One region of the Streptomyces sp. NPDC051576 genome, then DNA from elsewhere that is predicted to be linked to it. Evidence: riboswitches for the same ligand, from Rfam matches in the RefSeq annotation. Region 1 holds a riboswitch; each other region holds the start of a gene.
What was found. A riboswitch is a leader RNA that binds a small molecule or an ion and turns the genes downstream of it on or off. The one in region 1 is predicted to bind cyclic di-AMP.
Positions count from the first base shown of each region.

Region 2: another riboswitch for cyclic di-AMP. It lies ahead of AB0M63_RS37520 (LysM peptidoglycan-binding domain-containing M23 family metallopeptidase); the one in region 1 lies ahead of AB0M63_RS01000 (transglycosylase SLT domain-containing protein).
Region 3: another riboswitch for cyclic di-AMP. It lies ahead of AB0M63_RS09830 (M23 family metallopeptidase); the one in region 1 lies ahead of AB0M63_RS01000 (transglycosylase SLT domain-containing protein).
Region 4: another riboswitch for cyclic di-AMP. It lies ahead of AB0M63_RS28640 (NlpC/P60 family protein); the one in region 1 lies ahead of AB0M63_RS01000 (transglycosylase SLT domain-containing protein).

Region 1 is NZ_JBFAZO010000001.1:209,583-217,025, reverse strand. Features, by position in the region: gene AB0M63_RS01010 (peptide MFS transporter) at 1-939, shown strand, start outside; gene AB0M63_RS01005 (CocE/NonD family hydrolase) at 956-2,965, shown strand; cyclic di-AMP (ydaO/yuaA leader) riboswitch at 3,197-3,398, shown strand; gene AB0M63_RS01000 (transglycosylase SLT domain-containing protein) at 3,404-3,871, shown strand; gene AB0M63_RS00995 (HAD family hydrolase) at 3,868-4,686, opposite strand; gene AB0M63_RS00990 (LacI family DNA-binding transcriptional regulator) at 4,793-5,821, opposite strand; gene AB0M63_RS00985 (carbohydrate ABC transporter permease) at 5,878-6,759, opposite strand; gene AB0M63_RS00980 (sugar ABC transporter permease) at 6,756-7,443, opposite strand, start outside.
Region 2 is NZ_JBFAZO010000014.1:72,577-80,019, reverse strand. Features, by position in the region: gene AB0M63_RS37535 (tyrosine-protein phosphatase) at 1-571, opposite strand, end outside; gene AB0M63_RS37530 (SDR family oxidoreductase) at 739-1,533, opposite strand; gene AB0M63_RS37525 (alpha-galactosidase) at 2,019-4,091, shown strand; cyclic di-AMP (ydaO/yuaA leader) riboswitch at 4,393-4,555, shown strand; gene AB0M63_RS37520 (LysM peptidoglycan-binding domain-containing M23 family metallopeptidase) at 4,560-5,474, shown strand; gene AB0M63_RS37515 (SGNH/GDSL hydrolase family protein) at 5,674-6,459, shown strand; gene AB0M63_RS37510 (TetR/AcrR family transcriptional regulator) at 6,566-7,183, opposite strand; gene AB0M63_RS37505 (Glu/Leu/Phe/Val dehydrogenase dimerization domain-containing protein) at 7,228-7,443, opposite strand, start outside.
Region 3 is NZ_JBFAZO010000003.1:21,466-28,908, reverse strand. Features, by position in the region: gene AB0M63_RS09865 (MarR family transcriptional regulator) at 1-374, opposite strand, end outside; gene AB0M63_RS09860 (dihydrofolate reductase family protein) at 467-1,597, shown strand; gene AB0M63_RS09855 (alpha/beta hydrolase) at 1,864-2,691, shown strand; partial or broken gene AB0M63_RS09850 (oxidoreductase) at 2,762-2,869, shown strand; gene AB0M63_RS09845 (alginate lyase family protein) at 2,976-4,199, shown strand; tRNA gene AB0M63_RS09840 (tRNA-Met) at 4,252-4,325, shown strand; gene AB0M63_RS09835 (PP2C family protein-serine/threonine phosphatase) at 4,445-5,599, shown strand; cyclic di-AMP (ydaO/yuaA leader) riboswitch at 5,833-5,989, shown strand; gene AB0M63_RS09830 (M23 family metallopeptidase) at 6,001-7,008, shown strand; gene AB0M63_RS09825 (aldo/keto reductase) at 7,065-7,443, shown strand, end outside.
Region 4 is NZ_JBFAZO010000009.1:206,792-214,234, forward strand. Features, by position in the region: gene AB0M63_RS28630 (endonuclease/exonuclease/phosphatase family protein) at 1-441, shown strand, start outside; gene AB0M63_RS28635 (hypothetical protein) at 443-901, opposite strand; gene AB0M63_RS28640 (NlpC/P60 family protein) at 1,112-2,572, opposite strand; cyclic di-AMP (ydaO/yuaA leader) riboswitch at 2,581-2,753, opposite strand; gene AB0M63_RS28645 (DUF1996 domain-containing protein) at 3,088-5,163, shown strand; gene AB0M63_RS28650 (glyceraldehyde-3-phosphate dehydrogenase) at 5,247-6,692, opposite strand; gene AB0M63_RS28655 (SCO5918 family protein) at 6,853-7,167, opposite strand; gene AB0M63_RS28660 (DEAD/DEAH box helicase) at 7,230-7,443, opposite strand, start outside.

The sequences.
Region 1 (7,443 bases):
CACTGGGGCTTCTCGGCCGCCGCGATCGGCATGACCTTCGGCCTGATCCAGTACGTCGCCGGACGCCGTCACCTGGCCGGGCGCAGGAACAGCGCGGAGTTCGCGCTCGCACCGGACGCGCTGCGCCGCGCGGTCCGGCTGATCGTCGCGGGGGTCGCGGTCGCCGCCGTGCTCGCGGTGATGCTGGCCTTCGCCGGCCGGCTGACCATGGGCCGCTTCGTCGACCTGCTCACCGTGGTCTCGGTCATCGCCCCGGCCGTGTACTTCGCGGTGATGTTCATGAGCCCCCGGGTGACCGCCGGGGAACGCGGCCGGCTGCGCCCGTACATCGTGCTGTTCCTGGCCTCCACGGTCTTCAACTTCATCCTCTTCCAGGCCTATTCGACGATGATGCTGCTGGCCGCCTCGAACGCCGAGACGACCATCCTGGGGTTCGACTTCCCCGCGAGCTGGTACGCAAGCGCGCTCGGCGCCTTCGAGGTGGGGCTCGCGCCCGTGGTCGCCGCGCTCTGGGTCCGCATGGGCCGCGGCCAGCCGCACGCCTCCAACAAGATCGCCATCGGGGTCGTCCTGGGCGGCCTGTCGTTCCTGCTGATGGCTGTGCCGACCTCCGGCCACGCGAACGACGCCTACCTGATGTCGGCCTGGTGGATCGTCGGCTCGTACTTCCTGCTCGGCCTCGGCGACATCCTGCTGGAGACCTCCGGCATGTCGGCCACCACCAAGCTCGCCCCGGCCGCGTTCTCCAGCCAGACCATGTCCCTCTGGTTCCTGTCCCTCGCCCTCGCCAACGGCATCCAGGCCCAGACGGTGAAGCTCTACGACGACGTCTCCAAGCCGGCCTACTTCGGCGTCAACGGCGCCATCGCGGTGGCCGCCGGCCTCGCGGTGATGGCCGCCGCGCCCTGGCTGCGCCGCACCATGCACCCGGTCCACTGAACCTGCGGGGTCCCTCATGCGCATCCGTACGACCTTCCCCCACGAGAGCACCCATGAGGACCTCCGCATCCCCCTCCCGGACGGAACCCTCCTCTACGCCCGCGTGTGGCGCCCGGTGACGGACGAGCCGGTGCCGGCCCTCCTCGAATACCTCCCGTACCGCCTGACCGACTGGACCGCGCCCCGCGACGCCCAGCGCCACCCCTGGTACGCGGGCCACGGCTACGCCTCCGTCCGGGTCGACGTGCGCGGGCACGGCAACAGCGAGGGCATGCCCACGGACGAGTACTCGGCCGTCGAGCTGGCCGACGGGGTCGAGGTCGTCAACTGGCTTGCCGCGCAGCCCTGGTGCACCGGCAAGGTCGGCATGTTCGGCATCTCCTGGGGCGGTTTCAACTCGCTCCAGATCGCGGCCCTCGCGCCGGAGCCGTTGAAGGCGATCGTCACGGTCTGCTCGACCGACGACCGTTACGACAACGACGTGCACTACATGGGCGGTTCGGCCCTCGCCGTCGACCTGCACGCCTGGGCGGCCACCATGCTCGCCTTCGTCGCGCGCCCGCCGGACCCCGAGTACGCGGGCCTCGTCTGGCGGGACCTGTGGCTCAAACGCCTCGAACAGATCGACCCGTTCATCCACACCTGGCTGGCCCACCAGATCCGGGACGACTACTGGAAGCACGGCAGCGTCTGCGAGGACTACGGCGCGATCAGCGCGGCGGTCCTCGCGGTGGGCGGCTGGCACGACCCGTACCGGGACACGGTCCTACGGCTCGTCGAACACCTCCCGCCCGACCGGGTGCGCGGCCTGATCGGCCCCTGGTCCCACCAGTACCCCGACCGGGGTCTGCCGCCGGGCCCCGCGATCGGCTTCCTCCAGGAGACCCTGCGCTGGTGGGACCACTGGCTCAAGGGCGAGGACACCGGCGTCACCGACGACCCCCGACTACGCGCCTACGTCAGCGACTCGCACCCTCCGGCCACGGTCTACGACACCCTGCCGGGCCGCTGGGTCGGCGAGCCGTCCTGGCCCTCGCCGCACGTCAAGACGACGACGTACGGTCTGCGCGGCGCGCCCGTGATCGTCCGCTCCCCCATGCACACCGGTGTGGACGCGGGCCGGTTCTTCCCCTTCGGGAACGACGCCGATCTGCCGCCGGACCAGCGGGACGAGGACGCGCGGTCGGCGTGCTTCCAGTTCGAGGTGCCGGACGAGACCTGGGTGCTGGGGCGGCCCAGGGTGCGGCTGCGGCTGACCTGCCCGGTGCCGCGCGGGCAGGTGATCGCCCGGCTGTGCGACGTCGCCCCGGACGGCTCCTCGACCCTGGTCACCCGGGGCGTGCTCAACCTGTCGGCGCGGCACGGGCGGGACCGGGCGGTGCCGTGGACGCCGGGTGCCACCGAGGACGTGACCTTCGAGCTGAACGGCATCGGGTACGCCGTCCCGCCCGGCCATCGCATCCGCCTCGCGGTGTCGTCGGCGTACTGGCCGTGGATCTGGCCCCAGCCGGAGTCGGCGGCCGGCTTCACCCTGGACCCGGAGGGCAGCGCGCTCGAACTCCCCGTGCGGGAGCGGGAGTTGACGGATGACCTTCGCACCGACGACATCCGTTTCGAGGAGCCCGAGGAGGCCGAGCCGCTCGGGGTGAGCCAGCCGGTCACCCTGGACGAGCCGCGGCCCGAGCGGCTGGTCGTGCGGGATGTCGCGAAGGGCGAGTGGCGGCTGGAGGTCGACCCGCGCTACGGCGGGACGCGCGTGTATCCCGACGGCCTGGAGTTCACCGAGGACGCGCTGGAGACGTACACGATCGACGAGTCGGATCCGCTGTCGGCGCGCACCCGCTCGGACTGGTCGATCCGGCTGCACCGGCCGGAGTCGGCCTGGGACACGACCGTGCGCACACGGTCGGAGATCACGTGCGACGAAACGGACTTTATTACCTCGAATGAGGTTATCTGCACCGAAGGCGAAGAGGTGATCTTTCACCGAACCTGGGAGAAAAGGATTCCGAGAACTGCCAGTTGAGGATGAATGCCCGATTTGCCGTTCTTAATCCTCCCGTGAGTTGGGTCACGCTTTTCTGTGGATGACCTGTGTCCCGCTCTGTCCGCGTTTCCCCTTACGGCGTTTGACAGTTGACCCTTGGCTCGCGCAAAGGATCAAGTGCCCCATACGTCTCAGACCAAGGTCAATAGGGGTTAGGTGTGATTCCGCCACTTGTTCCGGACATGTGCTCTCGCATACGTTCCCGGCCTGTCGGGCGGAACGCCGAATCCTGCCGCCGTCCGGTATCCCAGTCACGAACATCTCGCACGGCAGGAGCGGGGGACCCAGGTAAGTCGCCGGACCGGTCGGCACGACCGGCACGGCTTGGGGTTAAGTCACGTCCGCAAGGGCGCGGCCGGGCACCTCCCAGCCCGAACCCGACAGCTCACCTCGCAGGCGACGGAGAGGAACCTCGTCATGCCTGCAACCGCTCAGTCCCGCCGCGCCCGCCTCGGCCGCAACCTCGCCGTCCTCGGCACCGGTGCCGCGATCCTCGCCCTGCCGATCGTCGGCGCGACCTCCGCCTCGGCCGCCACGACCACCTCGACCACGGCCGCCGGCTACACCAACAACCTCGACGGCTGGATCCGCGAGTCCCTCGCGATCATGGCGCAGAAGGGGATTCCGGGCACGTACAACGGCATCTACCGCAACGTGATCCGTGAGTCCTCCGGCAACCCGTGGGCCATCAACAACTGGGACTCCAACGCGGCGGCGGGCACCCCGTCGAAGGGCCTGCTCCAGGTCATCGACCCGACGTTCAACGCCTACCACGTGGCGGGTACGGCGTACGACCCGTACGACCCGGTCGCGAACATCACCGCCGCCTGCAACTACGCGGCGGCGGTCTACGGCTCCATCGACAACGTGTACGGCGCCTACTAGAAACCGGCGTCCAGCAGCAGTCTTTCGAGGACGACGGCGATGCCGTCGTCCTCGTTCGACGTCGTCACCTCGTCGGCCACCGCCTTGAGTTCGGGATGGGCGTTGGCCATCGCCACGCCGTGGGCCGCCCAGTCGAACATCGGGATGTCGTTCGGCATGTCGCCGAAGGCGATGGTGTCGGCCGGGGTCAGGCCCAAGTGCCGGGCGGCGAGGGCGAGGCCGGTCGCCTTGGTGATGCCGAGTGGCTGGAGTTCGACGGTGCCGGGGCCCGACATGGTGACCGAGGCCAGCGAACCCACCACCGAGCGCGCCGTGCACGCCAACTCGTCGTCCGCCAGGGCGGGATGACGCAGCAGCACCTTGCTGATCGGCTCGGCCCACAGGTCGTCCCGCCGCTCGACCCGTACGGCGGGGAGCGTGGGGTGCGGCATGAGGTAGCCGGGCTCGATGAGGGTGAGGCCGTCCACCCCGTCCTGGTCCACGGCCGCGTACACCTGGCCCACCTCGGCCTCGATCTTGCCGAGCGCGGTCTCCGCCAACTCCCGGTCCAGGGTGACCGACCAGAGCAGACGGTCCGCGCCGGCGTCGTACAACTGCGCGCCCTGTCCGCACACCGCGAGCCCCCTGGAGCCGAGGTCGTCGAGGAGCGGCCGCACTCTCGGGGCGGGCCGGCCGGTGACGACGAGATGCCGGGCACCGGCCGCCGCCGCCCGCCGCAGCGCGGCGAGGGACCGGTCGGAGAGCGTGTCGTCGCCGCGCAGCAGCGTCCCGTCCAGGTCGGTGGCGATCAGTGCATATGCGAGGGGTGCGGCCATGATCAGAGAATACGGATGGAAAGCCCCACCGACTCGACACGAACCGGACGGCTGCTGCCTTCACATCCGTTGACCCGTGTTCCGGTTGGTTTTACAGCGAAGACCGTTATGCCGACTCCCGGACGACCAGTTCCGTCGGCAGGATGACGCCCGCCGTGTCCTCGCCGGCGATCTGGGCCAGCAGCATCCGGACCATCTCGGCGCTGATGCGGTCGTAGGGCTGGCGCATGGTGGTGAGGGCCGGGGTGATGGAGGTGGCCGCCGCCGAGTCGTCGAAGCCTCCGACAGCGATGTCATCGGGGACCGAACGGCCGGACTGCTGAAGGGTGTTGACGACTCCGAGGGCCATGAGGTCGGAGGCCACGAACACCGCGTCGATGTCGGGGGCCTGGGTGAGGAGTCGGCGGGCGGCCTCTTCGCCGCCGGTGCGGCGGTAGTCGCCCTCGACGACGAGGGCCGGGTCGTGGGGCAGACCCGCTTCGGTGAGGACGTCTCGGTAGCCCGCGAGACGGTCCGGGCCGCCGGGGGCGTCGAGCGGCCCGGTGACCATGCCGATGCGGCGCCGGCCGCGGGCGATGAGATGGCGGACCATCTCCTGGGCGCCGTCACGGTCGGCGGCGGCCACATAGCTGTACTTGGAGGCGGTCCCGAGCGGCTTGCCGCAGGCCACCAACGGGATGCCCGCGTCCCGGAGTTCGGCCGCGACCGGGTCTCCACTGTGGTTGGAGACGAGCAGCACGCCGTCCACGTGGCCCGAGGTGATGTACCGGGTCAGGCGGCGGCGCTCGTCGCGCGAGGAGGCCAGCATCAACAGCAGGGGGATGTCGTGGCGGGCCAGGTGTTCGGTGCAACCCCTCAGCAGGACATTGAAGTTGGGGTCCTCGAAGAACTTCTCCTGCGGCTCGGTGAGGAGGAACGCCACCGAGTCCGAGCGTCCGGTGCTCAGGGAGCGGGCGTGCCGGTTGACGACGTAGCCCGTCTTCCTGATCGCCGTCTCCACCGCGTTGCGCGCGGCGGGCGAGACGTAGTGGCCGCCGTTGAGGAACCGGGAGACGGTGCCCCGGGAGACCCCTGCCTCCCGGGCCACGTCGTGGATGGTGGGCGGTTTGCGGCGTCCGTTCGGACTGGTGGTCATGGTCCTCGTTCTGCCCGTTCGGGTGCGGTGGGGGGAGGTTCGGCTCCGTACGTGCCTCAGGCCTTGACCGAGCCGCTCAGCAGGTCCAGGGACCAGAACCGCTGGATCACCAGGAACAGCCCGATCAGCGGGAGGATCGCGAGGAAGCAGCCCATGATGACCAGCGTGTAGAGGGCCGGTTGGGAGGCGCCCTGGGAGAGCAGGGTGTAAAGGCCCAGTGTGATCGGGAACTTGTTGTCGTCCGCGAGCATCACGTACGGCAGCAGGAAGTTGTTCCAGATGGCGACGAACTGGAACAGGAACACCGTGATGAGCCCCGGCATCATCATCGGCACCGCGATCCGCGAGAAGATCCGCCACTCGCTCGCGCCGTCCATGCGGGCCGCTTCGAGGAGTTCGGCGGGGACCGAGGCCGCCGCGTAGATCCGGACGAGATAGACGCCGTAGGGCGAGAGGATCGACGGCAGCAGCATCGACCAGTACGAGTCGGCCAGGCCCAGCTTCGACAGCAGCAGGTACTGGGGGACGGTCAGCACGATGCTCGGGACCAGTACGCCCGCCAGCATCAGCTTGAAGAGGAACTCCCGTCCCCTGAAGGCGAACCGGCCGAGCGCGTAGCCGCCGGCGGCCGAGACCGCGGCGGAGAGCAGGGCGCCGCCGCCCGCGTACAGGAGGGAGTTGGCCATCCACTGCCAGTAGATGCCGTCCCGGTAGGAGCTGAGTTCCTTCAGGTTGTCGAGGAAGCCGGTGCCGGGGGCGAAGGTGAACGTGGAGAACAGTTCGCCGCGGCCCTTGCTCGCCGCGATGACCACCCAGACCACGGGGATCAGGCAGTACAGCGAGCCGAGGACCAGCACCAGGGTGGGCACCCAGGCGGTGCGCCTCGGCTTCGCGGGGCCCGGCCGGGTGTCGGTGGCGGTCAGGGTGAGGGGGGTCATGCCCGGTCCTCCCGGGTGTAGCGGTCGGAGACGCGCAGCAGCGCGAAGGAGACCACGAAGGTCGCCAGGGCCAGCACCACCGCGGTGGCGGAGGCGCCGTAGATGTCGGACCTGAGGAAGGCGCTGTCGTAGATGGCCATCAGCGGACTCCAGGACGTGGACAGGCCGTTGGTCAGCGGCCTCAGCGTCATGGGTTCCGTGAAGACCTGGAGGGTGGCGATGACAGAGAAGAAGAACGTCAGCACCAGGGAGGGCAGCACGATCGGGATCTTGATGCGCAGGGCGATCTTCAGGTCGGACGCGCCGTCGATGCGGGCGGCCTCGTAGATCTCCTGCGGGATCGCGCGCAGCGCGGTGTAGATCACGATCATGTTGAAGCCCGTGCCGCCCCACACCGCGATGTTCGCGAAGGACAGGTACAGGTTGCCGCCGTCGAACAGGTCGGGCTGCGGCAGGTGGAACTCGCGCAGGATGTAGTAGAAGGGGCTGACCGTCGGCAGGTAGAGGAAGCCCCACATCAGTGCGGCGATGATGCCGGGCACGGCGTACGGCAGGAAGATCGCCAGCCGGGCGAACTTGGCGCTGCGCGCCTGCGGGGTGTCCAGCATCAGCGCGAAGACCAGCGCCAGACCGAGCATCGTGGGGATGACGATCAGGCCGTAGCCGAAGGCGCGCAGGACGCTG
Region 2 (7,443 bases), on a different contig from region 1:
CGTTCGACTCCAGGTAGTCGGCCAGGATCGCCTCGCGCTCCACGCCCACGGCGAGCAGCGTCACGGCTATCGACAGGCCCGCGCGGTCCTTGCCCGCGGCGCAGTGCATCAGCGCGGGAACACTGTCCTCCGCGAGCGCGTGCAGCACCTGGGAGTGCTCGGCGGTGCGCTCCTTGACGATCGTGCGGTACGACGTGATCATCCGGTGCGCGCCCTTGCCGTCGCCGAGGATGCCGCGCAGCTGCTCGATCTCGCCGTCGCGGACCATCTTCCAGAACTCGGAGCCGTCCGCCGGGTCGCTCAGCGGCAGGTTCACATTGCGCACACCGGGCAGTTCGACGTCGGGACCCTCCAGCTTCTGGTCCGACGCGTTGCGGAAGTCGAAGATCGTGTGCAGGCCCAGCGAGCCGAGGAACACGGCGTCCTCATCGGTCGCGTGCGCGAGATGGCCGCTGCGGAACAGCACACCCTGCCGCACCCGCCGTCCGTCCACCGTCGGAAGTCCGCCCACGTCCCGGAAATTACGCACTCCGGACAACTCCGGCTCGGTCGACGGGATCTGCTGCGTCACGAGGGCTCCTCCCACTCGGCCCGACGACGCGGCTCACCGGCGGGCACGCTGTCGACGATACGACATACATCCCGCCCCTGGTCGGCCGTTACGGCGCTGACCAGGGTCTTCTTCCTGGTGGGAGGTGGGAGGTGGGAGGTGGGAGGTGGGAGGCGCGGACCATGCCGTCAGGGCAGGATCGAGTCGACGTATCCTCCGTCGACCCGCAGGGCGCCGCCGGTCGTGGCCGACGCCTGGTCCGAGCCGAGGTAGACGACCATGTTGGCGATCTCCTCGGGCTCGATCAGCCGTTGCAGCAGGGACTGCGGCCGGTGCTTCCGCATGAACTCGCGCTGCGCCTCGTCCCAGGGCAGGTCGCGGTCGACGAGTTCGTAGACGAAGTCCTCGACACCGCCGGTGTGGGTCGGCCCGGCGATGACCGAGTTGACCGTCACCCCGGTGCCCGCCGCCTGCTTCGCGAAGCCGCGGCCGACGGCGAGGAGCGCGGTCTTGGACATGCCGTAGTGGATCATCTCGGCCGGGATCACGATCGCCGAGTCGCTGGCGATGTACTGGATCCGGCCCCAGCCGCGCCCGGTCATCCCCGGCAGGTACATCCGGGTCAGCCGTACGGCGGCCAGTACGTTCACCTCGAAATAACGCCGCCACTCCGCGTCGCTGATCTCCAGCGGGTCGGCGGAGCCGAAGACGCCGAGGTTGTTGACGAGGATGTCGACGTCCGGCAGCACCTCTACGACACGCTCCGCGCCCTCCTCGTTCGCCACGTCGGCGGCCACCGGCACGAAGGAGGCGCCGGGCACCTCCGCCGTCAGCCGGGCCACGGCCTCCGCGACCCGCCCCTCGTCCCGGCCGTTCACCCCCACCCGGGCGCCGGAGCGCGCGAGTCCGGCGGCGATCGCCGCGCCGATGCCCTGCGTCGAGCCCGTCACCAGGGCGGTGCGTCCGGTCAGATCGATCTGCATGTGGAACCAGTCCCTTTGTATGTGTGTCCGTGCCGTGTGCCGCTCCCTGACGTCAGCCTGGCGTCGGGGCGATCGGCCCGCCACTCCGGCCGGAGCCGAAGGGGCGTCCGAGTTCTGGCGTGCAGGCCCACGACCATGTGTCCCGTCGGACACATGCCATCCCACTTCCCACTGGCGGATCTCGGGGATTTCCCGTTCCGGGTTCTTCACGAGTTCGAATCCCTCCGTAACTTCGGGGGTTTCGGCGGTCGCGGCGTTCGGCCCACCCAGCCCGTCGGCGGCGGGAGCCTGCCGCCGAGGCGGACAATCCCTCGCTGCCGGCCGGCTTCAGTGGAGTGCTGAACGGCCCGGGCCGGCACCGTTGATCCGAACTCGCGACGGGAGATTCCACAGGCAACGAGTTGTCCACAGGCGTTGCCTCGCAGGTCCGCGCCATTGATGATGTTGGTGCTTGAGTGGACTTGTTCGAATCTGTGAGGGACCTGATGCTGGAGATCGCCGAGAACGGCCGTACGTGGGTGCTGTCGGGCCCCACGAGCAGTTACGCCGTCCATCTCACCGAGCACGACGAGCTGCTCCACCTGCACTGGGGCCCGGCAATCGCCCTCGCCGACGCCGAGGAACTCGCCGCCCGCCCGCTGCCCGCGGCCTCCTCCTTCGAGTCGCCGCTCGACGGACGCGAGGAGTACCCCGTCGAGGGCGGCCCCCGCTTCGCCCGGCCCGCCCTGTCCGTGCGCACCCCCGAGCGCCGCGGCACGGAGTGGACCTTCGAGCGGTACGACACCGAGGGCGACGAACTCCGGCTCCGCTTCCGGGACACCGGCCTCGCGATCACCCTGCACTACCGGATGCGCGACGACGTCGTAGAACGCTGGACGACCCTCGGCAACGACGGGTCCGAGCCCTTGGAGCTGCTGCGCGCCGACTCCGCCGTGTGGACCCTGCCCGAGCGCGACGGTTGGCGGCTGTCGCAGTTGCACGGGCGCTGGGCCGCCGAGTCCCGGCTGACGCGCTCCGAGCTCACCTACGGCGAGAAGGTCATCGGCAGCCGCCGCGGCCACACCGGACACCAGCACCTGCCCTGGGTCGCCCTCGACACCGACGCGACCGAGGAGCGCGGCGAGGTCTACGGCTGTGCCCTCGGTTGGTCGGGGTCCTGGCGGATCGCCGTGGCCCAACTCCCGGACGCGCGCGTGCAGATCGGCGGCGGCGCCGGGTACGACGACTCCGGACTGCTGCTCCTGGAGCCCGGTGAGTCCTTCACGACCCCCGTCTTCGCCGGCCTGTGGAGCGACGGCGGCTACGGCGGCGCCAGCCGCACCTGGCACACGTACCAGCGGACGTACGTCATCCCGGACGCGGACCAGGACCGGCCGGTGCTCTACAACTCCTGGGAGGCCACCCAGTTCGACATCTCCGAGGAGCAGCAGGGCGTCCTCGCGCGGCGCGCCGCGGCGGCCGGGGTCGAACTGTTCGTGGTCGACGACGGCTGGTTCGGGAAGCGCACCAGCGACCGCGCCGGACTCGGCGACTGGACGCCGAACCCGGACCGCTTCCCCGGCGGTGTCAAGCCGCTCGCCGACTACGTGCACGGCCTCGGCATGCAGTTCGGCATCTGGGTCGAGCCCGAAATGGTCAATCCGGACAGCGACCTGTACCGCGCGCACCCCGACTGGGTGCAGTTCCAACCGGGACGAAAGCGGACGGAGTTCCGCAATCAGCTCGTGCTGAACCTGGCACGCGAGGATGTCCAGGAGTACCTCTGGGAGCGCCTCGACACGCTCCTGAGCAGCGCCCCCATCGACTATGTGAAGTGGGACTTCAACCGCTGCTTCACCGACGCCGGCTGGCCCGGCGACGCTTATCCGCAGCGCCTCTGGGTCGACCATGTGCGCGCCCTGTACGGCCTGTTGGACCGGCTGCGGGCGGCCCACCCCAAGGTGGCCTTCGAGTCCTGCTCGGGCGGCGGCGGCCGGATCGACCTCGGCATCATGAGCCGCACCGACCAGGTGTGGACCTCGGACAACACCGACCCGCTCGACCGGCTCGCCATCCAGCACGGCTTCAGTCAGATCCATCCCGCGCGCGTGATGGCGGCCTGGGTCACCGACAGCCCGAACACCCAGCTCAACGACCGGGTCAGCAGTCTGCGCTTCCGGTTCGTGAGTGCCATGTCCGGAGTGCTCGGCGTGGGCGGCGACCTCTCGGAGTGGACCGAGGAGGAACTCGCCGAGGCCCGCCAGTGGGTGGACCTCTACAAGGAGATCCGCCCGCTCGTCCAGCACGGCGACCTCCACCGGCTGCGCCCGCCGCAGGGTGGACTGAGCGCGGTGCAGTACGTGCGCGGCGAGGAGTCCGTCGTCCTTGCCCTCCTCCAGGCGCAGCACTACGGCGAGCCCGTACCTGCCCTCCGACTGCGTGGGCTCGACCCGACAGCGTCGTACGAATGTCTCGAAACGGGCGAAGTCCACCGAGGTGCGGTCCTGTTGCACCACGGACTGCGCACCGGGCTGCACGGTGACCTTGATGCGACGGTTCTCCGACTGCGTCGCATCTGAACCTTCTGTCCTAATTGCAGCCTTAGTCCAACTCGCTCTGGAATAAAGGAAGCTGAGGAGAAGGTACGTGAGCAGAGTCATATTCGTGACCGTACGTCGTTCGTCATGTTCACGTAATTGGCGTGCTTTTCCAGGGGAATTGAGGCGGGAGTCCGGTGGGAATTCACGGAGGGTGACTGTTAATTCCCACAGGAGGCCACAAGAAACGCAAATCCGTGGAACCTCCTGCTTGTCCCTTTGCGTCTTCCTCGCTTACGTTCGCCACCAATCCGGACGGACGCCCAATCCTGCCGCCGACCGGACTCCGCACACACCCACCCGAATGCGGCAGGAGCGGGGGACCCACAGGTAGGACGCCTGTTCCGGTCTCCGGAACGGGCTTGGGGTAAAGCCGCGACCAGCGCGCGGCCGGGCATCTCCAGCCCGCACCCGACAGCTCACCTCGCAGGCGCCGGAGAGGAATTCGTCATGCCCGCGAAGGGTAAGCACCGCCGCCCGAAGTCCCAGCGCCTCACCCGCTCGATGGCCGTAGCCGGAACGGGCGGCGCAGCGCTCGCCCTTCCGCTCATGGGAGCCACCGGCGCCCATGCCGCGACCACGACTTCCGCTCCGGAAAAGGCGGTTCAGTCAGTTCCGGCGTCCGAGAAGACGGTCGTCGAGAAGACCGCCTCGAAGTCGGCGGGCGTCAAGACGTATTCGGTGCGGTCGGGCGACTGGCTCGCGAAGATCGCCGAGGACCAGAACGTCACCGGCGGCTGGAAGAAGCTCTACCAGGACAACCGCGAGGCCATCGGCGGCGATCCGTCGCTGATCCACCCGGGCTTGAAGCTCACCCTCGGCCAGAAGGCCACGACGAGCGGGACGGGCAAGACCGAGTCGTCCAGCTCGTCGAACTCGTCGAACTCGTCGAAGACGAGCGCCTCTTCGTCTTCTTCTTCGGCGTCTTCGGCTTCTTCGTCGAAGAGCACCTCCACCGGCTACGCGCTTCCCGTGACCGGTGCCACCATCGGCACCGGCTATCACGTCGCGGGCAGCATGTGGTCCAGCGGCTACCACACGGGCGTCGACTTCGTGGTCCCGACCGGCACCACCGTCAAGGCGATCGCCGCGGGCACGGTCGTCTCGGCGGCCTACGACGGCGCGTACGGCAACGAGGTCGTGATCCGGCACGCGGACGGCGAGTACTCGCAGTACGCCCACATGTCGCAGTTGTCCGTCTCGGCCGGCCAGACCGTGACCGAGGGGCAGCAGATCGGCCTCTCCGGCGCGACCGGGAACGTCACCGGCCCGCACCTGCACTTCGAGATCCGGACCACGCCGTACTACGGCTCGGACGTGGACCCGGTCGCCTACCTCCGCTCGCACGGAGTCACCGTCGGCTGAGTTCGGTGCTGACGCCTGGTCAGGGGCGCGGCGGTTCCGTAGTCAACGCCCCTGATCAGAGACTTATTCCGACTTTGGACAACCCTTTACAAGTGGCTTATCTCACCGACCGTCAACCCGTAAATACGATCGCGTAGGTCACAGTCCAGGGTGAATTATGGTTGCCGTGGCAGACGATTCGAAGAGTGACAGCAGATCAGTGATCGGGTCGTACGTGGCGGTGGGGGACAGCTTCACCGAGGGCGTCGGCGACCCCGGGCCCGACGGGGCGATGGTCGGCTGGGCCGACAGGTTCGCGGTACTGCTCGCGGATCGGCGGCCCGAGGGCGACTTCGAGTACACCAACCTCGCCGTGCGCGGGAAACTCCTCGACCAGATCGTGGCCGACCAGCTCACCCGCGCCAAGGAGATCGGCCCCGACCTGGTCTCCTTCTGTGCGGGCGGCAACGACATCATCCGTCCCGGCACCGACCCCGACGAGGTCGCCGAGCGCTTCGAACGCGCGGTCGCCGACCTCACCGCCGCCGTCGGCACCGTCATGGTGACGACCGGCTTCGACACCCGTGGCGTGCCCGTGCTCAAGCATCTGCGCGGCAAGATCGCCACGTACAACGGCCATGTGCGGGCCATCGCCGACCGGTACGGCTGCCCGGTGCTCGACCTGTGGTCCCTGAAGACGGTCCAGGACCGGCGGGCCTGGGACGGCGACCGGCTCCACCTCTCTCCCGAGGGGCACACGCGCGTGGCGCTCCGCGCCGGGCAGGTCCTCGGCGTGGAGGTCCCGGCCGATCCGGACCAGCCCTGGCCCCCGCTGCCACCGCGCGGCCCGCTCGACATCCGGCGCGACGACGTGCACTGGGCCCGCGAATACCTGGTGCCATGGATCGGGCGGCGACTGCGCGGCGAGTCCTCGGGCGACCATGTGGAGGCCAAGGGAGCGCTGTCACCGAACGACATCAAGATGCGGATCGAGTCGGTGGCCTGAGGGGGAGGGGTTGGGCCCGCACGCGCGCGTGCGGGCCGTTCTATCGGGGCGGGTGTCGGCGTATGCCGAGCCCTGATCCGTCACCCCGACCGCGCAGCCGCCCGACTCAAGACGTGGCGGTCAACGCCGCCCGTTCCAAACCCAGTTCGCGAGCGAGTGCCTCGTCCACCCACTCCAGGGCCCGCGCCCGCGGCACCGCTCCCGCGTACGCCGTCAGTTGTACGGCGAGGCCGTCGAGGAGGGCCGTGAGGCGCAGGGCGGTGCCGTTCGGGTCCGGGCAGCGGAACTCGCCGGCGGCGACTCCCTCGGCGACGACCTCCGCGAGCGCCTGCTTCCACTGCCGGTCGAGATCGCGAGTGACGTCCAGGAGGGCGGGTTCGCGCAGGGCCGCCGCCCAGCCCTCGATCCACAGCCGCCAGCCCTTGGCCTGCCCGGTCGGCGCGTACCAGCGCACCGCGGACCGCAGCCGCCGTAGCGCGGTCGTCCGGCGGCCGAGCAGCTTGCGCAGATGCGCGAGGTCGTCCTCCGCGGCGAAGGCGAACGCGGCGGCGACCAGTTTCTCCTTGGTCGAGAAGTGATAGAGCACCAGCGCGTTGCTCACCCCGAGCGCCGAGGCGACGTCGGCGATCCTGACCGCCGCCACGCCCCGCGCCTCGATCTGCTCCACGGCGGCCCGCAACAACTCCGCCCGCCGCTCCGCCACGCTCAACCGCACTCTCGCCACCCGATCACCCTAATCCGTGGCCCGCGAAGGCGTCGCTCCGTGCCTCACCGGTACCAGCCGAACCGCTCCGCGATGACCGGCAGCCGGTCCGCGACGATGGCGTGCGCGGCGGCCCGCGGTGTCGTGCCGTCGGCCTCCGCGCGGGCCAGCATCCGGTCGATCAGGGCGCGCATCGACCGCCGCGTGTGGGCGAACGCCTCGTCCGCGTCCGCGCCGATGTCGCCGAAGAGGGTCCACCACCACCAGGCGTTCGTCCCGGA
Region 3 (7,443 bases), on a different contig from region 1:
ATCGCGGCGCGCACGGTCTCGACATGGCCCGGCGCCGCCCGCTCCAGGACGGCCATCCCCGCGTCGGTCAGGACCGCGGTGCTGCCCCGCTTGTCGGACGGACACCCCTCCCGCCGCACCAGACCGTCCTTCTCCAGCCGGGTCACGGCGTACGTCAGCCGGCTCCGGGTGATCTTCGACTGCTCGGCGAGGTCGGTCATCCGCAGCCGGTGGTCCGGTACGTCGGAGAGGTTGGCGAGGATGGAGTAGTAGAGGTGGGGCATGCCGGCCTCCTGCTGGAGCTGCCGGTCGATCGCGTCCTCCAGGAGGTGCGTCGCGGCGATGTACGCGCGCCAGGCGCGCTGCTCCTCGGTGGTCAGCCAGCGGGTCGTCATGCCACCAGTGTAGGTTTGTTTCAAACTTGAACCAAGCCCGCGGTTCCCTTCGGACCCGGGTCCGCCGTCCCACCGAGCCGGGAGCGCGTCCGATGCCCCACCCGTACGTCCTCCTCTCCGCCGCCGTCTCCCTCGACGGCTACCTCGACGACACCGGCCCCGACCGGCTGCTGCTCTCCAGCCCGGCCGACTTCGACCGGGTCGACGAGGTCCGGGCGTCCGTGGACGCGATCCTCATCGGCGCCGGCACGATCCGCGCCGACAACCCCCGCCTGCTCGTCAACTCCGCCGAGCGCCGCGCGGCCCGCCTCGCCGCCGGCAAGCCGGAGTACCCCCTCAAGATCACGGTCAGCGGCTCCGGTGATCTCGACCCCACGGCCAACTTCTGGCACACGGGCGGGGAGAAGCTGGTCTTCACGACGGACAAGGGCGCCGAACGGGCCGGACGGCTCGGCCTCACCGCCGACATCGTCCCGCTGGGCCCGGACCTCGACTGGCGCCGCCTGCTGGAGCACCTGCACGAGGTCCGGGGCGTCGACCGCCTGATGGTCGAGGGCGGCGGCACCATCCACACCCAGCTCCTCCAGCAGGGACTGGCCGACGAACTCCAGCTCGTCCTGTCCCCCCTCTTCGTCGGCACCCCGGACGCGCCCCGCCTCTTCGGCCCCGGCGACTACCAGGCCGGCCGCCTCCGCCTGGTCGAGACCCGCCCCATCGAGGACGTGGTCCTCATCCGCTACGAACCCACCGCCCCCGGCACCGGCGACCTCCCCTCCGCCGCCGACCACCACTGGCTCGCCCTCGCCTGCGACCTGGCCGCCGACTGCCCGCCCTCGGACACGGCGTTCAGCGTCGGCGCGGTGGTGGTCGCGCGGGACGGCACGGAACTGGCCCGGGGCCACTCCCGCGAGGCCGGCGACCCGGTGGTCCACGCGGAGGAGGCGGCCCTGGCGAAACTGGCCCCGGGGGACCCGCGCCTCGCGACCGCCACGGTCTACACGAGCCTCGAACCCTGCACCCACCGTGCCTCCCGCCCCAAGCCCTGCGCCCGGCTGATCCTCGACGCGGGCGTAGGGAGGGTGGTCACGGCGTGGAGGGAGCCGGACACCTTCGTGACGGGGGCGGACGGGAGCGGGATGCTGGCGGCGCGAGGAGTGTCGGTGGTGGTGCTGGGGGAGTACGAGGAACGGGCGATGACGCCGAACCGGCATCTGCTGGGCTGAGGAGCTCCGCTCGCGGGGGTGAGCAACTCCGGTGTTGTCAAGTGGTGTTGGGACCACCCCTGGGGGTGCTGCTGGACGGCTGTCGGGCTGAACAGGCCGTTCATAGCATCGCGACCATGATGAATCCGACGAACGGACAACGAACGGGCACCACCAGGCGGACGGCGCTGCGCGGGCTGGGACTCTCGGCGGCGGGCCTGGCCCTGGCGACCGGGCCCGGCACCTCGCCGGCCGCGGCGAATCCGCGTCCCGGGCCCACCACCTACGTGCTGGTGCACGGCACCCACAGCGCGGGCGCGTTCTGGATGCCGATCGCGCGGGAGCTGACGCTGCGCGGTCACCGCGTCGTCATGGTGGACCAGCCGCGGCACGGTGCGGAGGCTTTCGTGCCGGAGTCGTACCAGCGGCAGGACCTCAAGGCGATGGCGGTCGAGCCCTCCCCGTTGGAGGGCCTCGGGCTGGAGGACTACGAGGCACGCGTCACGGGCATCGTGCGGCGGGCGGCACGGAACGGCCCGGTGGTGCTGGTCGGGCACAGCCTGGGTGGCGTATCGGTCAGCCGGGTCGGCGACGCCGTCCCGCATCTGCTGCACCACATCTGCTACATGGCGGCCTTCTGCCCCAGCCGTGTCCTGCCCTCGGCGGACGCCTGCACGGCGGCACCCGAGAACGCGAACGCAGTCAGCCCGGTCGAGCTGGTGGTGGGCGACCAGGACCGGCTCGGTGTATTACGGCTGAACTTCCGGACGGGCGACAGCCATGCGCTGTCCCTCCTGAAGGAGATGATCTGCGCGGACTATCCCGATGCCGAATTCCGCCGGACACTGGCCGGAATGCAGACCGACGAGCCCATAGCCGCTTATGCGGGCCGGGCGGTCGGCCGGGCCGGTTCCTGGGGACGTATTCCCCGCACCTACCTGCGTTTCGGCAAGGACCGGACGATCGCCACCGCACTCCAGGACAGGATGATCGCGGAAGCCGACGCGCTCACGCCCGACAACAGGTTCCATGTGCACAATTTCGCGGCGGCGTCGCACGTCGGCCCCCTCGATCCCGTCCCGGTCGCGGAAATCCTGGACACGCTCGCGGGGTAAGGGGACTAAGGCGAGGCTCAGGACCATGGGGATATCCGTCACCGTCTTGGCCTGCCCGGAGACCCGGTTCGACGAGCACGGCAACCCCGTCGACAGCTCCAAGACCCCCGAGCAGGGCGCCGCCACCCAGGTACGGGCCGCGACCTCCCGGCAAGTCGACGGCCTCGGCGGCGTCTACTGCGCCACCGCCCGCCAGGACCGATCGGCCCATCAGATCCTGCGCCCCACCGCCCTCCCGGTCACGCTCGCAATAACCCGGTGCGGACAAAGCGGAGGTAGGACACATGAGGGCAGTGGGCCGGCGGCACGTCAGGGCGGTGCTCGGCGCGGGCGTGGTCGTGGGGCTTCTCGCCTCGTGCGGGGCCGCGGACACCGGGACCCGGACCATGGCGCGGGCGCTGCCCGCCGACGCGGCGTTCACGCACCCCGGAGTGCTGGTCAGCAAGGGGCAGTTGGACGTCGTACGGAAGAACGTGGCCGCCGGGAAACAGCCCTGGCTGAAGGCGTACTTCGGGATGCGGGACAGCAAGTACGGGTCGTACAAGTACACGGCGAAGCCGTACGCCGACGTCGACTGCCCCTGGAACGGCAAGGCCGCGCACGGGTGTGTCGAGGAGCGCGAGGACGCGATCGCGGCGTACACGCAGGCCCTGCTGTTCAGCATCACCGGGAAGCAGCAGCACGCGCTCAAGGCCCGCGAGATCATGGACGACTGGTCGGCGAGGATGAAGGAGCACACCTCCGAGGACGCCGGACTGCAGACCGCGTGGGCCGGGTCGACGTGGGTGCGGGCGGCGGAGATCGTGCGGTACGCGCCGGGGGCCGGGTGGCCGGCGGACCGGGTCGAGCGGTTCGAGACCATGCTGCGTACCGCCTATCAGCCGGAGGTCACCAAGAACCTGCCCGACTACAACGGCAACTGGGACCTCGCGATGACGGACGCGGCGATCGGTATCGCCGTCTTCCTCGACGACCACCGGGCCTTCGACGCCGCCGTCAAACGCTTCCGCGACCGGGTGCCCGCCTACTTCTACCTCGCGAAGGACGGGAAGGTGCCGCTCACCCCGGTGGGCTCCACCGTCACCACCCCGCAGAAACTGACGACGTACTGGTTCAAGCAGACCACCTTCAAGGACGGCGTCGCCCAGGAGACCTGCCGCAACTTCAAGCACGTCGGGTACTCGCTGGCGGCCACCGCCCATATCGCCGAGACCGCCTGGCACCAGGGCGTCGACCTCTACAAGGAGGTCAAGGACCGGCTGGCCGCCGCGCTCGACCTCCACGCCCGCTACCAGCTCGGCGAGCCCGCGCCCGCCTGGCTGTGCGGCGGCAAGGTCGACCGCAGCATGGGGCCCGACCTGGAGGTTCCCCTCAACCACCTGGAGGGCCGGCTCGGCATGAAGCTGCCCTTCGCGCACAAGCTCGCCGAGGAGACCCGGCCGGCCGGCAGCGACGACCTCTTCGTCTCCTGGGAGACCCTCACGCACGCCGGGAACCCGGGCGACTGACACTCGTGTGACTTCGGACCCCGCGAATGGCGTATAGTTGGGAACACAACGGCGCGGGGTGGAGCAGCTCGGTAGCTCGCTGGGCTCATAACCCAGAGGTCGCAGGTTCAAATCCTGTCCCCGCTACTCAAGGCCAAGGGCCGGAATCCAGATTCTTTCTGGATTCCGGCCCTTGGTGTTTCCGCCCCTTCCCCTATCGGGTCACCCCGCTCGCCGCCCTCCCCCGGCCACGAAAAACTGGACGCGTGGAGGAGGGTCCGTATGTGCGAGCCGGCGGGCGCCTGCCCGGCGATCCCGTGCCCGACCCCGGCCTCGGCCCCGACGAGGGACGGCGGATCCCGTACACCCTCGCCTTCGTCCGCCGACTGCCCGCGCTGCTGCTGGTCGTCGGGGCGTTCTACGACTACCTCACCCCGCAGGACTTCACCGCGGCCCCGTTCTTCACCGCCGCCCCGCTCGTCGCCGCCCCGCTCTACTCGCGGCGCGGGACCGTACTCACCGGCCTGGCCGCGGTCGCCGTCGTCCTCGCCATCCACCTGAAGCTCGGCATCGTCCTGCGGATCGACGCGGTCACCGAGGCGGTCACCGTGGTGACGGTCGCGGGTCTCGCCGTTCTCATCAACCTCCTCGTCCGCCGCAGCAGCGAACAGCTCGCCTCCGTACGCGAGATCGCCGAGGCCGCCCAGCGCGCGGTACTGCCCGAACCCGCCGAGCGGATCGGCGGGTTCGAGATCGCGGCACGGTACGAGGCGGCCCAGGAGGGCGCGTCCATCGGCGGCGACCTGTACGCGGTGCAGGACACCCCGCACGGCGTACGGCTGATCGTCGGCGACGTGCGCGGCAAGGGCATGGGCGCGGTCGCCGCCGTCGCCGTGGTGATCGGGGCGTTCCGGGAGGCGGCCGAGCAGGAGACCACCCTGGAGGAGGTCGCCCAGCGGCTGGAGCGGGCGCTGGCCCGCGAGGGCACCCGGCGCGACGGCCTCGACGCGTTCGAGGGGTTCACCACGGCCGTCCTCGCCGAACTCCCGCACGGCGACGGCGTCGTACGGATCGTCGACCGGGGTCACCCGCCGCCGCTGCTCCTGAACGCGGACGGCACTGTGGAAACCCTGCTCGTCAAGGAACCCGCACTGCCGCTCGGCATGGGCGAGTTGGGGTTCTGGCCCGACCGCGCCCAGGAGTTCCCGTTCCCGGGCGGGGCCACGCTGCTGGTGTACACCGACGGTCTGTCCGAGGCCCGGGACTGCCACGGCGTCTTCTTCGATCCCGGGGAGCGGCTGGCCGGACGGACCTTCCGCAGCCCCGAGTCGTTGCTCGGGATCCTCGCCAAGGAGGTGCGCCGGTACTCCGGGGGCGGGATGTCGGACGACATGGCGATGATCGCCGTACGCCATCCATGAACGGTGTCACCAGGTGTGATCGGGCGAGCGCCCTCCGCATAACAACTGACATACCGTCAATAGCTGTGGGAATTCTGAGACTTGGTCAACTCGCCCGTTTTTCGCCGGTCGTGGGCCCTTCGTCCAGCAAGGAAAGGTTAATGATCAAGCGGAACAGCTTGGAATCGGGTGCCCGGGTCTATTAACGTTCGATAACGCAGCGCGGTCGTCCCAGCCGTCACAAGAGACGGCTCCGTGCGCACGCGCCGAATCCCGCAAGGGAACCGGGGAACCACCACTTGGGGTGAATCGCTCGTCGACCGCCGTGGGAACACGACAGGTTTACGCGCGTAGGAGACCTTCCTGCTCCGAACCCGTCAGCTAACCCGGTAGGCGAGAAGGAAGGAAAGGAGCACGCCCACGTGGCGTCCAACCAGGCTGCCCCAGAAGCCCCGTTCGTGTACGGCGGTTACCGCCCCGACGAGGGCCCCTGGGAGGAGTGGAACCCCAGCGCGGAGTCCGTTCCCCCCAACCGCGGCAAGCACCGTGTCGCCAAGCAGCGTGGTGGCGGGGGATTCGCCCGCAGCTCCACCGTCCTGGGTGTCGGTGTCATAGCCGCCGTGAGCGCCGGCGGGATGGCCAGCGCCAACACCGGCAAGCCGCCCGTCTCGATCTCCCTGCCGGACCTGCCCTCCGTGGGGCATCTGCTGGACGACTCCTCCAGCACCCCCAAGGGTTCCGCGACCGCGCTCAGCAGCGTCGGCGTGACCTCCACCGAGACCGCCAAGGGCACCTCGGACGCGGGTGAGCTGCTGCGCAACCGGATCATGGAGCAGGCCGAGCTCCAGCAGCTCCAGGTCGACGGCAAGTCGCAGGCCGCCGCCGAGGCAGCCGTCGCCAAGCAGGTCGACGACGCCGCGGCCAAGGCCGAGAAGGACGCCGCCGCCAAGGCCGCGGACGCGAAGGAGGCCGCGGAGGCCGCCGCCAAGAAGAAGGCCGAGGCCGCGAAGCTCGCCGAGCTGGCCAAGCAGTACACCCTGCCGGTCGGGTCGTACACGATCACCGGCACCTTCGGTCAGGCCGGCACCATGTGGTCCTCCGGCTACCACACCGGGCTCGACTTCGCGGCGCCCACAGGCACGCTGATCAAGGCCATCCACAGCGGCACGGTCACCGAGGCGGGCTGGGCCGGGTCCTACGGCTACCGCACGATCATCACCCTCGACGACGGCACCGAGCTGTGGTTCTGCCACCAGTCCTCGATCAACGTCAGCGTCGGGCAGAAGGTCGCCACCGGTGACGTCATCGGCCGCGTCGGAGCCACCGGCAACGTGACCGGGCCGCACCTCCACCTTGAGGTCCACATCAACGGCGCCGCGACCGCCAGCGACCCGGCGCCCTGGCTGCGCAGCAAGGGCCTCAACCCCTGAGCCACCCGGCGATCCTGCTGGAATATCGGGTTCCGGTCCGGCTGTTGACGTAGAGCATGACTTCTCTTCGCAAGCTGGGCCGGTCCGACCTCGACATCTTCCCGCTCGTCCTCGGCGGCAACGTCTTCGGCTGGACCGCCGACGAGGCGGCCTCCTTCGCCGTACTCGACGCGTACACGGCCGCCGGGGGCAACTTCGTCGACACCGCCGACTCGTATTCGGCGTTCGCCGCGGGCAACCAGGGCGGCGAGTCCGAGACGGTCATCGGCAAGTGGCTGGCGGCCCGCGGCAACCGCGCCGACGTCGTCATCGCCACCAAGGTCAGCCAGCACCCCGACTACCCGGGCCTGTCCGCCGCCAACATCAAGGCCGCGGCCGACGCATCCCTGCGCCGCCTGGGCACCGACTACATCGACCTGTACTACCCGCACTTCG
Region 4 (7,443 bases), on a different contig from region 1:
CCCTTCGGGATGCCCTTGAGGGTCGCCGGGCGGGCCACTCCGGCCCTGGTGCGGGATCAGCCCCGGGCCGCCCTCGCCGCCGTACTGGAAGGACCGCAGGGGCTGTTCACCGCCGTCGCCGTCCATCTCTCGTTCGTGCCGGGCTGGAACATGGGTCAACTGCGCACCGTGCGCCGGTGGATCGCCGATCTGCCCCAACCGCAGCTATTGATGGGCGACTTCAACCTGATCGGCGCGCTGCCTCGAATCGCCCTCGACGCGACCGGCCGGCGCGGCTGGCGGGGGCAGGGCCGACAGGCGACCTTCCCCTCGCATCGCCCGCTCGTCCAGCTCGACCACATCCTGGCGACCGGGCTGGGCGCGGACGCCGTGGGCACGGCGCGGGCGCCCAGGACGGCGATCTCCGATCACCGGCCGCTGGTGGTGGAGTTGTCGCTCTGAGTCAGTTCCACAGGGGGTAGGTCACGACGTGCGCGAACTCGTCGGGCCGTCCGGCGGTGTACGTCAGGCTGATCTCGCTGTAGTGCCGGAGCTGCGGGTGCTTCTTCCAGGGCTGCGGGGTGTCGAGCCGGACGACGACCGGGTACGAGTGGAACTTGCCCGCCGCGCAGTACGGCTTGCAGTCGTTCACCACGTTGAAGCCCGTGGCCGTCGCGGAGTCGGCGCTCCAGTTCGTCCAGTGCAGCGACGTCAGGCGGCTGTTGCCGTCGCCGCAGGCGAGCACGAAGTCGGCGGGGCGCACCTCGGGATGCCAGAGGCAGTCGACGAGTACCGGGTCCGCTCGTTGCTGGTGTGCGGCGGGGGCCGCGCTCGCCGTGGCCGCGGACGAGGTGCCCACGGCCGGCGCGAGCAGGGCGGCGGCGCAGACCGTGACGACTCCGACCATGGTGTGTTTGTACATGTCCGCTCCCCGCCGCCTGTTCGTCCTGGTCGTGCCGCGCCCGCACCGGCGGTGGCCCACCGGCCGGGGCACGGTCGTCGTCTCACTGTCGACGCTACGACCGTGTCCCAGGATGCACCACTCGTACGGACCAACGACACGGCTCGCCGGGGTGGCAAGGGTGTGCACGTATGTGCGACCAGGTCGGGAAGGCCAGGCATCCCGAGCGGATCAGGCGGGCCGCACGGCGCCCCGGATCGCGGCGGAACCCGCGTAGAAGATCGACTCCTCGCGTATCGGCGTCCCCGGGCTCGGCGCGTGGATCATCAGGCCGTTGCCGGTGTAGAGGCCGACGTGGTCGATGCTGTCGTAGAAGAAGATCAGGTCACCGGGGCGGATGTCCGTGAGCGGGACCAGTGTGCCGGCGCCCGACTGTTCCTGGGCGGTGCGCGGGAGCAGGACGCCCGCGGCCTTCCAGGCGGCCTGGGTGAGGCTGGAGCAGTCGTACGCGTCCGGCCCCGCCGCGCCCCACAGGCAGGGCCTGCCGATCTGTGCGCGGGCGAAGGCGAGGGCGATGCCGGTCTTGCTCTGGGTACCGGCATCCGGCGCGACGGGGACCGTCGTGGCGGATGCCGGGCTCATGGCCGGGGCCGAGGGGAGAACGATCTCGGGCGGCATGGTCGGAGCGGTGGGCAGGGTGATCTCGGGGGTGATGGCCGGGGCAGCGGCGAAAGAGACCTCGGGAGTGATGACCGGGGCAGGCGCGTAGGAGACTTCAGGGGCGACGGCCGGGGCAGCCGCGTAGGAGACCTCGGCGGCGGGCGCGGTCGGCTGCCACTCCTGCTGGGGCGGGCGCCAGTCCGGTTCCGGTGTCGTGTACCAGGCGGGCTCGACGGTCGGCTGCTCGGTCACCATGGGCATCTGTCCGGTGGACCAGTCGGTCACCATGGGCATCTGCCCGGTGGACCAGGCCGTCTCCGGGGCGGACCAGGCCGGATCCGGCGGCGGCCAGGTGGCGTTCGTCGGGGCGGTCTCGGTGCGCGGCGCGGCGATGTAGGGGAGCAGCGCCAAGTCCGCGGTGAGCGGGTCGAAGGCCGGCTCCGGAGGGGCCTGCGGGGCGAGTTGAGGCGACTGGACCATCGGCGCGGGCGCCACTTCGAGGGCGGGGACGGGCGGCAGGTCGAGCATGGTCGCCGGTGGTGCTTGCGGCGTCTGGGGCGCGGGGGGCAGTGCGGCGACGGGCCGGGCGGTCAACTCCGGTGTCGGGGTGGTGATGTCGGGTACGGCGGGCGCCGCGGTCAGCTCCGCGACGGCGCGGCTGGGCGGCGCCTGGAGCGCGAGGGCGGCCTCGGGGTCGGGACGTCGCTCGGGCCGGGGTTCCGCCGGGCGGCCGGGAGTCCTGCTGGGCGGGAGGATCGCCGGTACGGTCGGGCCCAGTTGGGCGCGGGCCCGGTCGAACCACTGCCGGGCGACGGCGTCGAGGGCGGGATCGGAAGGCCGCGACGCACCGGGTCGGGGGTTGACGCGCTGACGCGGGCCCCCGGACATCGCACGGGTGGCGTTGTAGTTTCCGGTGGCCGTCTCGGCCCTGTCGTAAAGGGAGTTGATCCGCCGCTGGACTTCTTCGCGGCTGGGTCGGTCGTCCACGGTGGGGCCACTGCCTCCGGTGCGCGTCCTTCGTTCTGCCGGCATGGCAGACGTGCTCCTTCCGTATCGCGCCTACCGGGTTAGCTGTCGGGTTCGGGCGTCGATCACGGAAGGTTTGCCCTACGGCCCTTGCCCTGCTGGGCAGTTGGGCCGATTCACCCCAAGTCGGTTGGGTCCCCGGCTCCGGCTGCCGCGAGCGGCGCACCGGACTCGGCGCAAGCCGTGCGGCCCGGCGCCGATCGCCGGAGTTAGTCGCAAGGCCTGGGCGTCAACCTAGCCAACGTGTGTGCCTCGTGTGAAGGTTGAAGCGCGATATGTCCGATACGTATTTGTGACCTTTACCTCGTCCTGGGTGTGGCGAGCGCTCATGGGTCGGCGGAGTCAGGCGTTCCGTATGAGGTCGCTATGAATTTTCGGGACGGTTGAACACACTGGGACCCGGCCCCGTATTGGGGCGGGGGATGTCCATGCCGGGACGAGCCGGGCCGACCGATACGTGTAGGAGCACTTCCTTGGCACGCAACACGCGCAGACGCCCAACGGGCGCACGCCGCGCGACGATGGCAGCAGTCGCCCTGATGCTGGGCGGCGGAGGACTGGTGGCGGCGAACGTATACGCGTCGGCGTCCGAAGGTGGCTGGGGTGGTGACTCCGCCCAACAGGGCACCCCGGACGCGGCATCGCGAGGCGCGACGATCGACTGCCCTGACATCGGCACCCAGTTGACGACGGTCCCGGACGAGGCGAAGACCGACGTCGACAAGGAACTCGCGCTGCTCGACCAGCAGATCACCGAGGCCTACCAGAAGCTGCAGGACTCCACGGAGTCCATACGCCAGGACGCCTCCTTCGCCGACAACGCGATCATGAATCCGTTGAAGGAGAAGCGGGCCGCGACCATCGGACGGATCGGCGACGCCATCGCGCGCGTCGGAGACCGCCCGGAGGGACTCGACGCGCTCGCCGCCTGCACACTGATCGCGCCCAAGAACGACACCGGTGACCAGGGCGGCAGCAGCGAGGACCCGAGCAGCGCCGCCGGTGACCAGGGCCAGCAACAGGGCGACGGCCAGGGCCAGCAGCAGTCCACCAACGGGCCCGTCGCCTCGGACTACGCGGACATCACCTCCGTACAGCCCAACGTGAACACCCCGAAGGACCAGGGGGACGCCTCGACCGGCACGTTCGTCACCGCCTGCGGTGTGAACGCGAACGGCCTGTTCAACTCCGACAACGTCATCGTCGCGCCCGGAGTCACCAACGGCGCCCACCACTTCCACGACTACGTCGGCAACCAGTCCAACAACGCCTTCGCCAGCGACCAGGATCTAGCGAACGCGAACACGAGCTGCGAGAACCCGGGCGACAAGTCCACTTACTACTGGCCCGTGTTGCGCCTGCAGAACGGGAAGCAGGAGCGGGACGCGGACAAGCCCGGCGGCGGCACCGAGGGCAACTCCGGTCAGATCGTGACCGCGAAGGCAGCCACGCTGACGTTCGTGGGCAACCCGCAGAGCAAGGTCGTCGCGATGCCGCGCCTCCTGCGCATCATCACCGGCGACGCCAAGGCCTTCGTGAACGGCCCGGCCAACGCCAACGCCTCCTGGAGCTGCACCGGGTTCGAGGACCGGCAGCTCAAGGACAAGTACCCGCTGTGCCCGGCGGGCAGCGACGTCGTACGCACCTTCAAGTTCCAGAGCTGCTGGGACGGCCGCAACATCGACAGCGCCAACCACCGCACCCACGTGGCCTTCGAGGATGCCGAAGGCGCCTGCCCGGCGGGCTTCGAGGCCATTCCGCAGTTGGTCCAGCGGATCGTCTACGACGTCGACGCGCCGAGCCTCCAGGACGGTGGCAAGACCACCCCGTTGTTCGCGGTGGACTCCTTCCCGGAGCAGCAGCACAAGCCCGTCACGGACCACGGCGACTTCATCAACGTCTTCGACGAGGGCCTGATGAAGGACATGGTCAACTGCATCAACAACGGTGATAAGTGCGGCGCCGGGACGGACAACGACCCTGGATCGGGCGGCGGTTCGGGATCCGGATCGGGGTCGGGCTCCGGTTCGGGCGGCGGTTCGGATTCGGGCGGTGGTTCGGGTTCGGGTGAGCCGCAGGAGTCCCCGACGGCCACCGACACGGCGACGGCGGCGCCCAGCGCGACCGCGACCGAGCCCGCCGGGAACGGCGGGAATGACGGAAACGGTGGAAACAGCGGGAACGGGGGGAATGGCGGCAACGGCGACAACGGTGGAAACGGCGACACCAACGACCAGCCCACCGTCGCGCCCGCGACGAGCGCCCCGGACACCGCGACCACGGACCCCAGCTCGTTGACGTCCGCTGTCGCGGTGCCCAAGGCCGACACGAAGACCGAAGGGTCGAACGCGACGCCGACGCAGGGTGGTTCGGACGACAACGCCGGTACCGGCGGTGAGGTCGGCAGTGCCGTGGAGACGCCGCCCACGAACTCCTCGGGCGGGGAGAGCTACGCCGCCGTGGCTCCGCAGACCGAACCGCAGGCGCAGGGCGGGCTCGCGGAGACCGGGGCCAACCTGTGGCCCGCGGTGGCCGGCGCGCTGCTTCTCATTGCCGGGTTCGTGGTGCTCTACCGGGGCAAGCGCAGCTCACGCTGACACCACGCACAGCGGTATCAACGACGGCCCGGCCGCCCCCAACTGGGGGCGGCCGAGCCGTCGGGTGTTCCGGGCCAGGGCGGTCAGACGGCCGGCGCCGGGTAGGTCGGGTACTCGACCCCGGAGACGTGCTGGACGACCCGGACGACCTGGCAGGAGTAGCCGAACTCGTTGTCGTACCAGAGGTAGAGGATCGCGTTGTCGCCGTCCACCTTGGTCGCGCCCGCGTCGATGATCGAGGCGTGGCGCGAGCCCATGAAGTCGCTCGACACTGCGTCGGGGGCGGTGGTGAAGTCGATCTGCCGTTTCAGCGGGGACGTCAGCGAGACCTCGCGGAGGTGGTCGAGGACCTCGGCGCGGGTGGTCTCTCGGCCGAGGCGCAGGCTGAGGATCGCGATCGAGACGTCCGGCACCGGGACCCGGATCGAGCTGCCGGTGATCGGCGCCTTGAGGTCGGGCAGCGCCTTGGCCACGGCGGACGCGGCACCGGTCTCGGTGATCACCATGTTCAGCGGCGCGGACCGGCCGCGGCGGTCGGCCTTGTGGTAGTTGTCCAGCAGGTTCTGGTCGTTGGTGAACGAGTGGACGGTCTCCACATGGCCGCGCAGCACACCGTACTCGTCGGCCATCGCCTTCAGCGGCGGTACGATCGCGTTGGTGGTGCAGGACGCACAGGACAGGATCTGCTCGTCCGGCTTGATCGTGTCGTGGTTGACGCCGTGCACGATGTTGGGGACGTCGCCCTTGCCGGGCGCGGTCAGCACGACCTTGTCGATGCCGGGCCGCAGATGCTGGGAAAGGCCTTCCCGGTCACGCCACTTGCCCGTGTTGTCGATGAGGATGGCGTCCTTGATGCCGTACGCCGTGTAGTCGACCTCGGAGGGCTCGCCCGCGTAGATCACCTTGATCTCGTTGCCGTTGGCGATGATCGTGTTGCTCGACTCGTCGACGGTGATCGTGCCCTGGAACTGGCCGTGGATGGAGTCGCGGCGCAGCAGCGAGGCGCGCTTGACGATGTCCTGCTCCCCGCCCTGCCGTACGACGATGGCGCGCAGCCGCAGACCGTTGCCCGAGCCGGCCTTCTCGATGAGGAGGCGGGCGACCAGTCGGCCGATGCGGCCGAAGCCGTACAGGACGACGTCCCGGCCCTCGCGGCACGCGATCTTGTTGGCGCCCGTGGCACCGGCGACCGCCTCGGCGGTGAACTCCTCGGCGGTGAGGCCGCGTTCGTCGGCGCGGTGGGTGGCGGCGAGCATGCCGATGTCGATCTGGGAGGGGCCCAGGTCGAGCGTGGTGAGCGCCCGCAGGTACGGGAGGGTCTCGGTGACGGAGAGTTCCTCGCCGTCGATCTGGCGGGCGAACCGGTGGGTCTTGAGGATGCTGACCACCGACTTGTTGACCAGGGAGCGGCTGTGCAGCAGGACGGTGACGTCCTGCTCGCGGTGCAGCCTCCCGATCATCGGGATCATGGACTCCGCGATCTCCTCGCGGGTCTTCCAGTTGGTGAACGAGTCCTCGTTGACAGGCACAGGTTTCTCTTTCGAGCTAGGCGGTGCTCATATGCTAACCCGCTGTTCATCTGCTCGTTCAGGAGGGGTGCCCCCGGCACGTGGAATGCCCGGAATGCCGTGAGGGCCCCGCCGACACGCGTCGGCGGGGCCCTCACGGCTGTACTGGTGTGTGTCGCTCCTACACGTCCTGGGGCGCGCCGCTGCCCAGCAGCGCCGACGCGTTCTCGAACGGTGTGAGCGCGTGCACGGGCACCGCCTCGGGCAGGCCGTGACAGGTGAAGCCGAGCCGGGTCATGGCCCGGACGACCTCGCCGCTGGTGAAGTCGCGCGGGTCCTGCCGGGTGATGATCCGGCCCACCTGCTTGACGGGGTAGCGGCGCCGCCCGATGGTCACGGACTCACCCGTGACCAGCTCGGGCTTGATGCCCTTCATCGTCTCCAGCACTCCCAACTTGGTGAGGTCGAAGGGATACCGGGCGATGACACAACGCATGTTGCCTCACAGAGAGAAGGAGATGCCGTCCGAACGGGCCCCCGAAGGGGCCGAGTTGATCCCTAGGCCGCGGGGCCGAACGACGACCGCCGCTGCCCCCGGCTGCTGCCACCGCCGTTACCGCCGCCGCTGCCGCGGCGAGCCGCGCCACCACCGGTCCGGCCCTCGGACGCCGGGCGGCCGCGGCGGCCACGGGACGACGAGGAGGACGGGCCGCGGCGGGTGCGCTCGCGCTCCACGACCGGCGCGGCGATGACGACCGGGACACCGGACGGG